DNA from 2 places in the Nocardioides sp. CCNWLW239 genome. Region 2 is predicted to be linked to the other one. Evidence: riboswitches for the same ligand, from Rfam matches in the RefSeq annotation. Region 2 holds a riboswitch; the other holds the start of a gene.
The links. A riboswitch is a leader RNA that binds a small molecule or an ion and turns the genes downstream of it on or off. The one in region 2 is predicted to bind cobalamin.
Positions count from the first base shown of each region.

Region 1: it holds a riboswitch for cobalamin, as region 2 does, so the genes downstream of both, WBG06_RS24515 (ABC transporter substrate-binding protein) here and WBG06_RS23630 (VWA domain-containing protein) in region 2, are expected to answer to the same signal.

Region 1 covers NZ_JBBBNW010000008.1:199,285-206,348, reverse strand. Annotated here, with positions in the region: gene WBG06_RS24530 (ABC transporter permease) at 1-606, opposite strand, end outside; gene WBG06_RS24525 (sugar ABC transporter ATP-binding protein) at 603-2,129, opposite strand; gene WBG06_RS24520 (NAD(P)H-dependent oxidoreductase) at 2,308-3,006, shown strand; cobalamin riboswitch at 3,036-3,222, shown strand; gene WBG06_RS24515 (ABC transporter substrate-binding protein) at 3,277-4,329, shown strand; gene WBG06_RS24510 (FecCD family ABC transporter permease) at 4,458-5,447, shown strand; gene WBG06_RS24505 (ABC transporter ATP-binding protein) at 5,444-6,211, shown strand; gene WBG06_RS24500 (hypothetical protein) at 6,321-6,536, shown strand; gene WBG06_RS24495 (amino acid permease) at 6,533-7,064, shown strand, end outside.
Region 2 covers NZ_JBBBNW010000008.1:13,813-20,876, reverse strand. Annotated here, with positions in the region: gene WBG06_RS23630 (VWA domain-containing protein) at 1-1,132, opposite strand, end outside; cobalamin riboswitch at 1,158-1,297, opposite strand; gene cbiE (precorrin-6y C5,15-methyltransferase (decarboxylating) subunit CbiE) at 1,314-2,513, shown strand; gene WBG06_RS23620 (helix-turn-helix domain-containing protein) at 2,532-3,773, opposite strand; gene WBG06_RS23615 (hypothetical protein) at 4,112-4,825, shown strand; gene WBG06_RS23610 (hypothetical protein) at 4,863-5,483, shown strand; gene WBG06_RS23605 (hypothetical protein) at 5,599-6,219, shown strand; gene WBG06_RS23600 (hypothetical protein) at 6,392-7,064, shown strand, end outside.

The DNA of each region.
Region 1 (7,064 bases), 190 kb from region 2:
CATCAGGTAGATCGCGACGGCGAGCAGCGCGAACGAGATCCAGGCGAGGTTCGGGATGAACAGGAAGGATCCGGTGCCGAAGTCGAGCAGCCCGGGCGGGATGTCGGAGGCGTTGATCCGGTCGCTGCCGGCCCACTCGAGCATGATGCCGCGGTAGATGTAGAGCGTGCCGAGGGTGATGACCAGCGCCGGCACCTTGGCGAAGGCGACCAGCACCCCGTTGACCAGCCCGAGCAGGGCGCCCGCGGCAACGGCGATCAGGACGACGACGAGCACCGGAAGCCCGGTGTCGAGGAAGAGCCGGCCGGAAAGGTACGCCGTCAGCCCGAGCGTCGAGCCGACGCTGAGGTCGACGTTGCGGGTGACGATCACCATCGCCTGGCCGATGGCCAGGCAGACGAGGATCGCGGGGGTCAGGGTGAGATCGCGCCAACCGTCCGTGCTGAACAGGAAGTTGGGGTTCACCGCCGTGGTCACCACCAGCAGCGCGATGAAGGCGACGGCGATGCCGGTCTCACGCTGCTTGAGGAGCCAGGTCAGCCGGCTGGTGGCTCGGTGGCGTGGCTGCGGCGCGGCCGGGGCGGGCGCGTCGAGCGTGGTGGTCATGATGCCTCGCTGACGTTCAGAGTGGTGGAGTGGTGGGCCGTCGCCGCGCGCATGACGGCCTCAGGGGTCGCGTCCTCGCGGCTCAGCTCGGCCGTCTGGTGGCCCTCGCTGAGGACGATCACCCGGTCGGCCATCCCGAGCACCTCAGGGAGCTCGGAGGAGATCATCAGGATCGCGAGACCCTCCTGTGCCAGGGTCGAGAGCAGCCGGTGGACCTCGGACTTGGTGCCGACGTCGATGCCTCGGGTGGGCTCGTCGATGATCAGCACCTTGGGCCGGGTCGAGAGCCACTTGGCCAGGACGACCTTCTGCTGGTTGCCGCCCGAGAGGGTGCCCGCCAGGGTGTCGAGCGTCGCGGCCTTGACCTCGAGCCGGGCTGCCCAGTCGGCGGCCGAGCGGTTCTCGATGCCGGTGCTGATCAGGCCGGTGCGTGCCAGCCGGCGGCTGGTCGGCAGGGTGATGTTGCGTGAGATCGGTGCGTCCAGGACGAGACCGTGCTGGCGACGGTCCTCGGGCACGAATGCCAGACCCATCTCGATCGCCCGTCTCGGGTCACCCGGCGGGACCGGCTGCCCGTCGAGGGTGACCTCGCCGCTCTCGTAGGGGTCGACCCCGAAGATCGCTTGCGCGACCTCGCTGCGTCCGGCGCCGACGAGGCCGGCCAAGCCGACGATCTCGCCCTCATGGACGGTGAGGCTGATGTCGTGGAACAGGCCGGTGCGGGTGAGACCCCTGACCTCGAGCAACGGCTTGCCGACGGTCGCCTCGAGCTTCGGGTAGAGGTCGGAGACCTCTCGTCCGACCAGGCGCTGGACGATCTCGTCCTCGGTGACCTCGGAGATGGGGTCGGTGGAGATGTAGGCGCCGTCACGCATCACCGTGATCGTGTCGCACAGCGCGAACACCTCGTCGAAGCGGTGCGAGATGAAGACGACGGCGCAGCCCTGGTCGCGCAGCGTGCGCGCCACGGCCATCAGCCGGTCGACCTCGTTGCCGGACAGGGCCGCGGTCGGCTCGTCCATGATCAGGACCTTGGCGTCGAGAGAGAGCGCCTTGGCGATCTCGATCAGCTGCTGGTCGGCGATCGAGAGGCCCTCGGTCGGGCGGTCGGGCTCGATCGGCACGCCGAGCCTGGCGAACAGCTCGACGACCTCGGTGCGCATCGCGGCGCGGTCGATCCGGCCCCAGCGGTTGGTCGGCTGGCGTCCCATGAAGATGTTCTCGGTGACCGAGAGATCGGGGAAGAGGGTCGGCTCCTGGTAGATGACCGCGACGCCGGCCTGCTTGGCGTCGGCGGTGTTGCGGAAGTCGACCTGCTCCCCGGCGAGCAGGTAGTCGCCCGAGTCGCGGCGGTAGAGCCCGGCGACGATCTTGACCAGGGTCGACTTCCCGGCCCCGTTCTCCCCCACGAGCGCGTGGATGGAACCGGCCTCGACCCGGAGACTTCCGGACCGGAGGGCGCGTACGGGGCCGAAGGACTTGGCCACGTCCCGCAGCTCCAGTGCGGCGGGTGTGTCCAGCATGGGCAGCTCCTCGAATTGAAAGGTTTCAAGCCTGGTTTACGCTAGTGATGGCAATCACATACGTCAACACTCTTCGGCCGCTAATTTGAGCGAGGTTCGGACTTTGTCGTCAGAACGGGTCGAGGCCCACGGGCCTCCAGGTGGGAATCGGACCGCGCCAGACCGCGTTCAGAGACCCATGCACGCACTCTGGGTATGGGCACATCCGAACGCGTCGTCGCTCAACGGGCGGCTGCAGGAGATCGGCCGGAACGCTCTCGTCGCGGGCGGTTGGACCGTCGATGAGATCGACCTCTATCGAGAAGGTTTCAATCCCCTTCTGGTGGAACGGGGCGAGGCAGACGTACGCCACCACCAGGACCGCCTGCGGGAGGCCGATCTACTGGTCGTGCAGTTCCCGCTGTGGTGGTACTCGGTGCCGGCGATCCTCAAGGGCTGGATCGACCGGGTCTTCGAGTCGGGGTTCGCCTTCGACGTACCGGATCCGGAGACCGGCAAGCCGCTCAAGTACGGCAAGGGCGGCCTGGTCGGCAAACGCGCCCTGACCGTCGTCACCGCCGGGGACCGGGCCGCGACCCTCGGCCCACGCGGGATCAGCGGTCACATCGAGGACGTGCTGTGGCCGCTGCTGCACGGCACCTTCTGGTACACCGGCATGGACGCGCTGCGCCCGCACCTGATCACCGACGCCGACACCGTGGACCCCGAGGCCATGGCGCGGATCGAGGCCGATCTGCGCGTACGTCTCGAAGGCGTGATGACCGAACCGCGGATCGCCTATCGACCGATGGTCGACGAGCAGTACGACCACACGATCAGGCTCCACGACTCGGTCGCGCCCGGGCAGGACGGGCTCAGCGCTCACCGCGAGCGCTGAGGGCGTTCGCACGGGCGCGTGGGCGCGCCTGCTACGGTCGTCGGGCCAGCCGCTCGGGACGTAGTCCCGGCACGGGAACCCGGTGAGAGTCCGGGACTGACGCGCAGCGGTGTGGGTGACGGACGGGACACTGTGCCACTGGGCTCTCGGGCCTGGGAAGGCGTCTCGCGCCGGTCGATCCCGAGTCCGAAGACCTGCTGGCCCTGCAGCAGACCGCTGCCGGTCAGCACGGGCGACGCGCACCAGCCCGCGACCCGCCCGAGGACCGACGTGCACCTGTCCCGCCCCACCCGAACGACCCTGGCCCGATCGATCGCCGCGACCACCGTCCTGGTGCTCGGCTCCGCGTCGACCGGCTGCGCCGCGGACCAGCCCGCCGACGCGCAGCAGGCCGCCGCTGACACCGCCGGGTTCCCGCTCACACTGACCAACTGCGGCCGGGAGATCACGCTCGAGGCACCGCCCGAGCGGGCGGTCTCGCTCAACCAGGGCTCCACCGAGATCCTGCTCTCGCTCGGTCTCGCCGAGCGGATGGCCGGCACCGCGGTGTGGACCGACCCGGTGCTCGACGAGCTCGCCGCGGACAACGAGCGGGTTCCCCGGCTCGCCGACAACTGGCCTTCCTACGAGCGCGTCCTGCAGGCCGAGCCGGACTTCGTCACCGCCTCCTTCATCAGCACCCTGGGCGACGGCGGGGTGACCACACCCGAGGACCTGGAGAAGCTCGGCGTCGGCTCCTACCTCTCCCCCGCCGAGTGCCTCAAGGACAACGAGGGCGACGACGACGGCACCCGCGTCGACGCCCTCGAGATCGAGACGATCTACCAGGAGATCACCGAGCTCGCGAGGATCTTCGGGGTCCCCGAGCGCGGCGAGAAGCTGGTCGCCGACCTGAGCCAGCGGCTGGAGACCGCCCGGGCGAAGGCGCCTGCGCGCGAGGTGAGCGCGATGTACTGGTTCGCCAGCTCCGAGTCGCCCTACCTGGCCGGCTGCTGCGGCGGCCCCGGGATCATCAGCCGCGCCCTCGGCATGGAGAACGTCTTCGACGACACCACCGACGAGTGGCCGCAGATCAACTGGGAGACCGTCGCCGAACGCAACCCCGACGTCATCGTGCTGGGCGACCTGACCCGCAAGAACCAGACCGCCGAGACGGCGCGCGCCAAGATCGAGTACCTGAAGAGCAACCCGGTCACCGCCAAGATGGACGCGGTCCGCAACGACCGCTTCGTGACCGTCTCCGGCGCTGAGCTCAACCCTTCGATCCGCACCGTCTACGCGGTCGAGAACGTCGCCTCGCAGCTCGCCGACCTCGGCCTATGAGATCGAGCCGTCACCCCTGCCTGCCGAGGCGTCACCCCGGTCGGCCGACATGGCACGTACGTGACGCCTCGGCCGACCTGCCTGACGCCTCGGCCGACGTACGTGACGCCTCGGCTATCAGGAGACGCGTGCTGCTGGCCCTGGCTCCGCTGGTGGTGCTGGCCTCGGTCGCCGGCGCGATCACCGTCGGCCCCTCCGACCTCAGCATCGCCGACGTCTACGGGGTCGTGGCCGACCGCGCCGGGCTGGGTTCCTCCGACCTCACCCTGCTCCAGCAGAGCATCGTGTGGGACCTGCGGCTGCCACGTACGCTGCTGGCGGGGATCTGCGGTGCCGGCCTCGCCATCTGCGGGGTGATCCTGCAGTCGCTGCTGCGCAACCCGCTCGCCGACCCGTTCGTGCTCGGCATCTCCTCGGGCGCCTCCACCGGCGCCGTCTCGATCGTGGTGCTCGGCGTCGGATCGGGTGCGATCGGCCTCTCCACCGGGGCGTTCGTGGGTGCGCTCGTCTCGTTCGCGCTGGTGCTGCTGCTCGCCTCGCTCGCGGGCGGCACCACCGACCGGCTCGTCCTGGCCGGCATCGCCGCCACCCAGCTGTTCTCGGCCCTCACCTCGTTCATCGTGTTCACCGCGGCCGACGCGGAGCAGACGCGTGGGGTGCTCTTCTGGCTGCTCGGGTCGCTCTCCTCGGCGAGCTGGACCGACGTGCTCGTCTGCGGGGTGATCGTGCTCGGCGGGCTGCTCTGCTGCATCGCGGGGGCCGGGTGGCTGGACGCCTTCGCGTTCGGGAACGACGCGGCCGCCTCGCTCGGCGTCGACGTCGCGCGCATCCGCATCGTGCTGCTGGTGCTGACCGCGCTGATGACGGCCGTGATCGTCTCCACCTCCGGGGCGATCGGGTTCGTCGGTCTGGTCCTTCCCCATCTGGCCCGCGCGCTGGTCGGGGTCGGCCACCGGCTGCTGCTCCCGGCCACGGCGCTGCTCGGCGCGATCTTCCTGATCTGGGTCGACACCGCGGCCCGGACGGTGATCGACCCCGAGGAGCTCCCGGTCGGGGTGGCGACCGCGCTGATCGGGGTGCCAGCGTTCGCGCTGGTGCTGATGAGGGCGCGTCGATGAGCGAGCTGGATGCGTGGCGGGTGCGGTGGGCGCCCCGGGGAAGGCTCGTCGTCGACGACGTGTCCCTCCAGGTCGAGGACGGCGCGACCGTCGGGCTGCTCGGACCCAACGGCTCCGGGAAGTCCTCGCTGATCCGGATCCTGGCGGGCCTTCGGCCTCCGGACTCCGGCGACGTCCTGCTCGACGGCAGCCCGCTCGCGGGCATGTCCCGACGGCGGCTCGCACGTCGCCTGGCCGTCGTCGAGCAGGAGCCGGCGACCAGCCAGGACCTCCGCGTACGCGACGTCGTCGCCCTCGGCCGGGTCCCCCATCGTCCGCCCTGGGGGCCCGACAGCGCCCGCGACCGAGCCGTCGTCGAGGAGGCGGCTGCCCATGCCGGGATCGCCGACCGTCTCGAGCAGCGTTTCGCGACCCTGTCGGGCGGCGAGCGGCAACGTACGCAGATCGCTCGAGCACTCGCCCAGGAACCCGAGATCCTGCTCCTGGACGAGCCGACGAACCACCTCGACGTACGCCATCAGCTGGCCCTGCTGGCCCTGGTCCGCCGGATGCCCACGACCTGCCTCGTCGCCTTGCACGACCTCAACCTCGCCGCCACCTACTGCGACCAGGTCTTCGTGCTCTCCGAGGGCCGCGTCGTGGCCGGCGGACCACCCGCGCAGGTGCTGACCGAGTCCCTGATCGCCGAGGTCTACGGCGTACGCGCCCGGGTGCATCACGACGACGGCGTCGTCATCCGTTTCCTGGGACCTGCCGCCACCTAGTCCTGGAAACGCCGGGCAAACCTTCGATAACCGCCGCAAGCCGAACCATGGGCTCTAATGGGCGCAAGGACGGGGCCATCGGAGGTCCTGCACGGGGGAGGTGAGCTCAGTGTCTGGGGATCCGTACAAGCCGCGGACACCGATCATCGGCATGGTGATGGTGTTCCTTGCGCTCGCGATCGTCGGGGTGACGGCCTATCTGCATCTCGGCTGGTGGTCGCTGATCGGCTATGCGGCCGCAGCGGTCATCGCGGTCACCGGCGGGTGGATGTTGTTCAAGGACGTGCCCGAGCCGCCGCACTCCGGACCGGGAGCGGGCCGATGAGCGACACCGACGACCAGATCACCAGTCAGACCAGCGGCCTGACAGATGAGGACGAGGGCTACCACAAGAGCCTGAGCCCCCGGCAGCTGCAGATGATCGCCATCGGCGGCGCCATCGGCACCGGCCTGTTCCTGGGGGCCGGTGGACGTCTGCACGAGGCCGGGCCGGGGCTGTTCCTCGTCTACGCCTTCTGCGGCGTGTTCGTCTTCCTCATCCTGCGAGCGCTCGGCGAGCTCGTGCTCCACCGGCCGTCGTCGGGTTCGTTCGTCTCCTACGCTCGTGAGTTCATGGGCGAGCCGGCCGCGTTCGCCGCCGGCTGGATGTACTTCCTGAACTGGGCGATGACCTCGATCGTCGACGTCACCGCGATCGCGACGTACATGCACTTCTGGGGCACGTTCGAGGTCATCCCGCAGTGGGTGATCGCGCTGATCGCCCTCGCGGTCGTGCTGTCGATGAACCTGATCTCGGTGAAGCTCTTCGGCGAGCTCGAGTTCTGGGCGGCCCTGATCAAGGTGGTCGCCCTGA
Region 2 (7,064 bases):
GTTCGGCATCTGTAGAACCGTCCTCGTTGGGCGGAGCCGGGTCGGACCCGTCCTCCGGCCGACCGTCCGGCCCACCCTCCGGCGGCTCCGGCGGCAGCTCCTCGTCCCCGAGGATCCGGTCGAGCAGGTCCTCGTCGATCCCCGGAGCGTCGAACGGGTTGCGCCGACGCCGGTGCGGCAGGGCGAGCAGCGCAGCCCGGCGGATGTCGGCACGGGTGACCTCCGAGCGCCCGGCCCAGGCGGCGTGTGCGACCGCGGTGCGGGCGGTGACGATGTCGGCGCGCAGCCCGTCGACCTCGAACGCCGCGCAGACCTCGGCGATCTTGAGCAGCCCGGGCTCGGTGAGCCGGACCTTCCCGACGAGCTCACGTGCGGCGGCGATCCGGGCGGTCAGCGCCCGGTCGTCCGCGCCGAAACGCTCGACGAAGGCATCGGCGTCGAGGTCGAAGGCCATCCGGCGACGTACGACCTCGGCCCGCAACGACGGATCCCGCGGCGCCGCGACCTCGACGGTGAGTCCGAAGCGGTCCAGCAGCTGCGGACGCAGCTCGCCCTCCTCGGGGTTCATGGTGCCGATCAGGACGAAGCGGGCGGCGTGGGAGACCGAGACGCCGTCGCGCTCGATCGAGACCCGGCCCATCGCGGCAGCGTCGAGCAGCAGGTCGACGAGGTGGTCGTGGAGCAGGTTGACCTCGTCCACGTAGAGCAGCCCGCGGTGGGCCCGAGCCAGCAGACCCGGCTCGAACTCGACGGCACCCCGCGAGAGCGCGCTCTCCAGGTGGAGCGAGCCGACGACCCGGTCCTCGGTGGCCCCGACCGGGAGCTCGACCAGCCGCACCGGCCGGCTCTCCACCGCGGCAGAGGACCCGAACGGACCGTCCGGCGACTCCGCGGACGGGTCGGCGGGGTCGATCGAGAACCGATCCCCCGCGTAGACCGAGATCGAGGGCAGCACGGCCGCCAGGCCGCGTACGGCCGTCGACTTCGCTGTCCCCTTCTCACCACGGACGAGGACCCCGCCGATCTCCGGGGAGATCGTGGTGAGCACGAGCGCGAGGCCCATGTCGTCGAGTCCTGTGGCCGAGTCGGCCTGGCAGCCGAGGACGGCAGAAAATGGGTAGTGCACCGGCATGAGAGGCTCCCGCTCCCTATCGCGTTGATTGGTTGGGCGCGGGGCCGGTCTTCGGACTTACCGAGTCCCCCGTGGGGGCTCGGCTCACCGCAGCGGGCCTGTGCCGGATTCTCACCGGCTTCCCAGATTCTCCCCAGTCGGGGCACCTCGCGCCTGTGCGGTCACTGTAGCGTCTGGCCCCATGATCGTCGTGGTGGGCATCGGTGCCGGAGGTTGGGACGAGATTCCCGTACGTCACCAGCTGCTGGTCCGGGAGGCCTCGGTCATCCTCGGCGGCAAGCGCCATCTCGACCTGGTCCCGGACGTCCCCGGCCAGCGCCGTGAGCCCTGGCCCTCTCCGCTCCGCGACGGCCTACCTGCCCTGCTCGACGACCTCGGCGGCTCCGGCGACCTCGGCGGCGTGGTCGCGCTGGCCTCCGGCGACCCGCTCGTCTCCGGCATCGGCACGACCCTGATCGAGCTGCTCGGTCCGGAGAACGTACGCATCGAGCCCGCCGTCTCCTCCGTCGCCCTCGCCCGCGCCCGGATGGGCTGGCCGGCCGAGACGTGCGCGGTGGTCAGCCTCGTCGGCCGCGACGTCGCGCTCGTGGCCCGCGAGCTCGCCCCCGGCCGCCGGATCCTGGCGCTCTCCTCCGACGGATCCACCCCCGGCCGCATCGCGAAGCTCCTGGTCACAGCAGGATTCGGCGCCTCGCCGATGACCGTCCTGGGTGACCTGGGAGCAGAGGCGGAGAGTGCGCAGACCGCGACCGCCTCCACCTGGGTCGGGGAGTCACCGCGCCTCAACATCGTGGCCATCGAGTGCGTCGGCACGCCCCTCGGTGGCTGGGTCGCGGGGCTGCCCGACGACGTCTTCGAGCACGACGGCCAGCTGACCAAGCGCGACCTGCGGGCCTCGGCGCTGGCACGCCTCGCCCCGGCCCCGGAGCAGCACCTCTGGGACGTCGGCGCAGGCGCCGGGTCGGTGGGGATCGAGTGGATGCGGGCGCACCCGACGTGCACCACGACCGCGATCGAGGCCAACACCGAGCGGGCGGCCCGGATCGCCCGCAACGCGGCTCGCCTGGGCGTCCCCGGGCTGTGCGTCGTCGAGGGCCGCGCCCCTGATGCACTGGCCGGTCTCGCCGGCCCCGACGCGATCTTCATCGGCGGTGGCGCGACCCGGCCCGGTGTGCTCGACGCCTGCCTCGCGGCGCTGCGACCCGGAGGCCGGATCATCGTCCACGGCGTCACCCTGGAGACCGAGCAGCTCCTGGCGAGACAGCACGCCGAACGGGGTGGTGAGCTGACCCGGATCTCGGTGGAGTCCGTCGACGCGATCGGCACCTTCCGTGGCTGGGCTCCGCAGCGAACGGTGGTGCAGTGGGCCTTGCGTACGTAGAAACCGAGGCCGGCGAGGTCAGCCGAGGAACTGGCGCCGCCAGCGCGGGACCGTCGACTCGAGGGCGGCCATCAGCCCGACGGTCTCCGACGGGTCCTCGAGGCGGCCCCCGAAGAGACTCTTGATCTGTCGGAGGCGGTGGCGCACGGTCTGCTCGTGGATCTCCAGCTGCCCGGCGACGACCGGGGCGCTCGGGCGGGTGCCCAGCCAGACCTGCATGGTCTCGGCGAGCGCGAGGCGGCGTTTCAGGGTCACTGTCATGAGCGGTGCCAGCAGGTGCTCGTCAGCGACACGGCGCAGGGTCGGGTCGGCATACAGACACAGATCCGACTGGTGGGCGGCACACCACACGATGCCGTCCGAGGACGGCTGCAGGACCTGATCGGCCACCAGGGCGAGGGCGCGATGACCCCACCGTACGGCGTGGTGCGTCTCGGCGAGACTCACCTCCCAGGTGACCGCGACCGGACGGCTCGTCGCAGCGACGACGGCCTCGGCCCGGCGGTGCAGCTCGGGCGACGGCCCGATCATGACGATCGCCCCCTCGCTCGGACCGGTGAGCAGGTGCGCCGTGGGCGCGGCGAGGTCGGCGGTCACCGGGCCGCCCGGAGCCACGGCCACCGCCACCTTGTCGGTGGTCTTCCAGCCGGCGCGACCGGCCAGAACGGGTAGGTCACTGTCGGCCTGGGCTCCGACGAGCGCGGCGAAGAGCGCCAGCCGGGGGTCGGCCTGCGGCACGGGCTCGGTGAACCCGCGCATCGCGTGCTCGAGCAGCTGGTGCTGATAGTCCAGGAGTGCCTCGGTGAGGTAGCTCACCGCTGCCCGGGGAAGGTCCAGCTCGTCGGCCAGCGTCGACATCTCCCGCCAGGACTCCAAGGTCGCGATCTGGTGGGCGGCCCGCATCGCATCGAGGTTGTGACCGGCCCGGCCCTCCAGGCTGCCCAGGCGTTGGTAGAGGTGGGCGACGGTGGTGCCCCGCACGGGTGCTCCCGCCATGGCATCGATGAACAGTGCGACCGCCTCGTTCAGCGCCTCCGCGATGATGTCGCGCAGCCGTGGGTCGCTGAACGCGGCCACCTCGCCGCAGATGCGCCGGGCGATGCGGCGCGAGAGCTCCTTGGCCCGCGGCCGACAGGCCATCCCGATCTCGCGGGCGACGGCGTCGGGGGGTGGGGACAGGTGGATCCGTAGTGTCGTGCGGGGCCTTCTGGGGATCGGGCCCGGGAACGTATTCGTGATCGGTCGTGTCGTCGAAGCCACGCAGCGCTCTCCTCCGTATCCGCCCTTCGCTGTGCCGCGACCTGGGGAGCCGCGCGAAGGACGACTTCACCCCGAAGTCAAGGGGTGCGCCGAACGCCGCGTCCAGAGGCTTCGGCGGATGAGGACCAAGAACCACGAAAACTTGTAACGCGCATCACAAAATTTCGTCCTTGAGGCGAAATTGTCACCGATCTGACAATTTTTGGCGGATCTGGCGACTTTCGATGTCGCCACGGTAGCCAGCCGCCCGTCGCGACCCCCTGAATAGGTGCCGTCATCGCAGTTGTGGTCGATCTCCTACCCGGCTCGATCACCCCTCCACACCGTAAGGGGAACACGTGAGAACCAAGCCTCCACCCCGTCGCCGCATGTGGGCCGTCACGGCCTTCGCCGCCCTCGTGGCCACCGCACTGTTCGCCGGTGCGCCCGCTGCCCAAGCCGTCGAGAACCCGACCCTCAAGGTCGACTACGACGCCGTCGGCACGACGCACATCGGCTCGCAGGTCGACTCGTCGATGGCCATCGGGCCCTCGGTGCTCAAGTCCGTCATCGACACCACCAACGGTCACATCGTCGGCGGCTCCCTCGCCATCCCGACGCAGACGATGAACTTCGACATCTTCGGGATCCCGGCCCGGGCCAAGGTCACCATGACCCAGGTCGGGGCGCTGTCCGGCGCGATCGTGCCGACCAGCCAGCTGGGCAAGGCGACGCTCACCTCGACGGTCGCCTACGACATCCAGCTGAGCGATGTCGAGGCCAAGGTGTTCGGCATCTGGTGGCCGCTGGCCGTCGGCAGCCGCTGCCACACCGCCGAGCCGGTCACCATCACCGCCAGCACTCCCGAGGGTGAGTTCTTCACCGTCAACGGCGGCGGGCGGGTCACCTCCACCTACACGATCGGGAGCTTCACCGGGTGTGCCGCGCTGAACTTCTTCGACATCCCCGGGTTCTTCCCCTGGTTCGGCTCCATCCCGATCAACACCCTGGTGCCGGGCACCGACAACACCCTCGAATTGAACATCTCCAACGCTCGCGCAGGCACCGCCTGAGCGTCTCGAAACCCACCACGAAACTAGGAGTAACACCATGAGGAAGATCATCAGCCGCATGCTCACCGGACTCGCCGCCGGCGCGCTCGCCACCGCCACCGTGGCCGCCATGTCGTCGCCTGCTCAGGCGGCCCTCGACGGCTACACCCCGAACGGCGGGCCGGGCGTCACCTTCACCGGCAACAACGTGTCCTTCACCGCGGTCCAGGCCGGCCAGACGCTGACCTGTTCCCAGTTCGACCTGATCGGCACCATCACCAACCCCGGCGTGAACAGGGCTTTCGGGGCGGAGGCCGGCGTGTTGGACCAGCTCGCGTCCAGCGGATGCTGGAACGACACCGCGGGTGACACCACTGTCGACCCGACCGGTGTCTGGCGTGTTCGGGTCACGGGTCCGGAGGCCGGCTCGGTATCGCCCGCGGAGCTCTACGACGTGACCGCGTTCGTCGAGGCTGCGGGCTGCTCCTTCAACGTCGGGGGCACGGTCGGCGGAACCTTCAACGACTCCACCGGAGTGTTCACGCCGAACGCCTCCACGCTGACCATCACGGACACCCCGTCCGGCTTCCTGTGCCCGATCATCGGTGTCGACCAGGGGCAGGACGTCACCGTGGCTGGGACCTGGACCGCGCCCGGGCTGACCATCACCAACCCGTGATCGACCAGCACTGACCGATCCAACCTGGGGTCTGTGTCGGTGGCCGTCGGTCACCGACACAGACCTTTTCCTGCCGACCCTCTCGGGAGCAGGCCACCATTCAAGGAGAAGATCAATGAAGTGTCTGGCCAGCACACTACGCACTAGTCTCGCCGCCGGAGCACTCGTCATCGTGGCCGTTATGACGATGTCACCTCCCGCCCGCGCGTTCGATGGCACCTATGCGCCACACGGCGGCACCGGAGTCTCCCTCATCGGGAACAACGTCAACTTCACCGTCGTCGAGGCCAACCAGACGTTTGACTGCAAGCAGTTCGACCTGTCCGGATCCGTTCTCGACCCCGATCTCAGTCGCCCCTTCGGGACGAGCGCTGCAACCTGGGATCAGATCGTAGCCAGCGGTTGCTTCAATCCGACCATGGGCGATACCACGTTCGATCAGGCCAGCACCTGGGGGCTTGCGATCACTGGGCCCGAGGTCGGCTCGGTCTCACCCGCCGCGATCACAGACGTCGCGATTTTCGTCGAGATGAACGCCTGCTCATTCAACATCTCCGGCGAGATGAGCGGTGACTTCGACGACGCCACTGGGGTGTTCACTCCCACGGGATCGACCCTGACGATCTCTGACGATCCAGCGGGTTACTTGTGCCCAATCATCGGGCTAGATCGGGGTCTAAGCATTCAAGTAAGCGGTCCCCTGGTAATCAGCGGCCTGACGATCACCAACCCGTGAGCGACCAACTGGCCCCCGCGAGGTGTTGAGGAAACTTGTCACGCGCGTGACAAGTTTCCTCAGCTCCTGACCTTCATTTCATCGTTCTGTGGCGCTCGCCACATTCGCAGTCTTAACTGATGACGGACACCCGTACGGTCCTCACCGGACCCGACCACCTGAGGAACTCTTCATGCGCATCCCCCTCACTCGTGCCGGAGCACGCGTTGGCCGTGCGGCCTCCGGCGTCCTCTTGCTGGGAGCCGCCTTCCTCGCCCTCCCCACCAGTTCGGCCACGGGCGATCCCGAGGTCGATCCACAGAGCGCCTCCCAGAGCAGCGTGAAGGCTCCGACGCCGGAGCTGAAGGCATTGATCGCAGACGATCCGGCCGAGGGCCTGCCAGGGTTCGACGACCTCCCCCCTAGGCTATCGATCAGCCAGACCGAGGGCATCGTCACCAATTCGCAGCACGCGGTCGCACGGCGCGCGAAGATGTCCATCACCTCACAGCAGATCTGGGGCGGCTTGTACTTCGGGGAGTTGAACGACCCTCTCGAGAACCCGACCGCGTACTCGGCCAACTGCACCGCCAAGATCCCGCACTGCGTCCCCGACCCCTTCTACCAGCCGTCGTGCGCAACAGATGATCCGGCCACCCAGTGGGTGACCGGCTATTTTCGGACCCCGCTGTATCCGCTGAAGCCTCTAGAGGGCGGTGGCGCCGAGGTGGGGATTCTCACCGAAGACAAGATCAATTTGATCGCCTTCGGGACCATCCCGGCTACGGCGAATCTGACGATCTCGGTCCCGCGGGTCAACGGAAAGGTCCAGCCTCTGATGGCCCACTCGTGGAACCGCCGCAGGA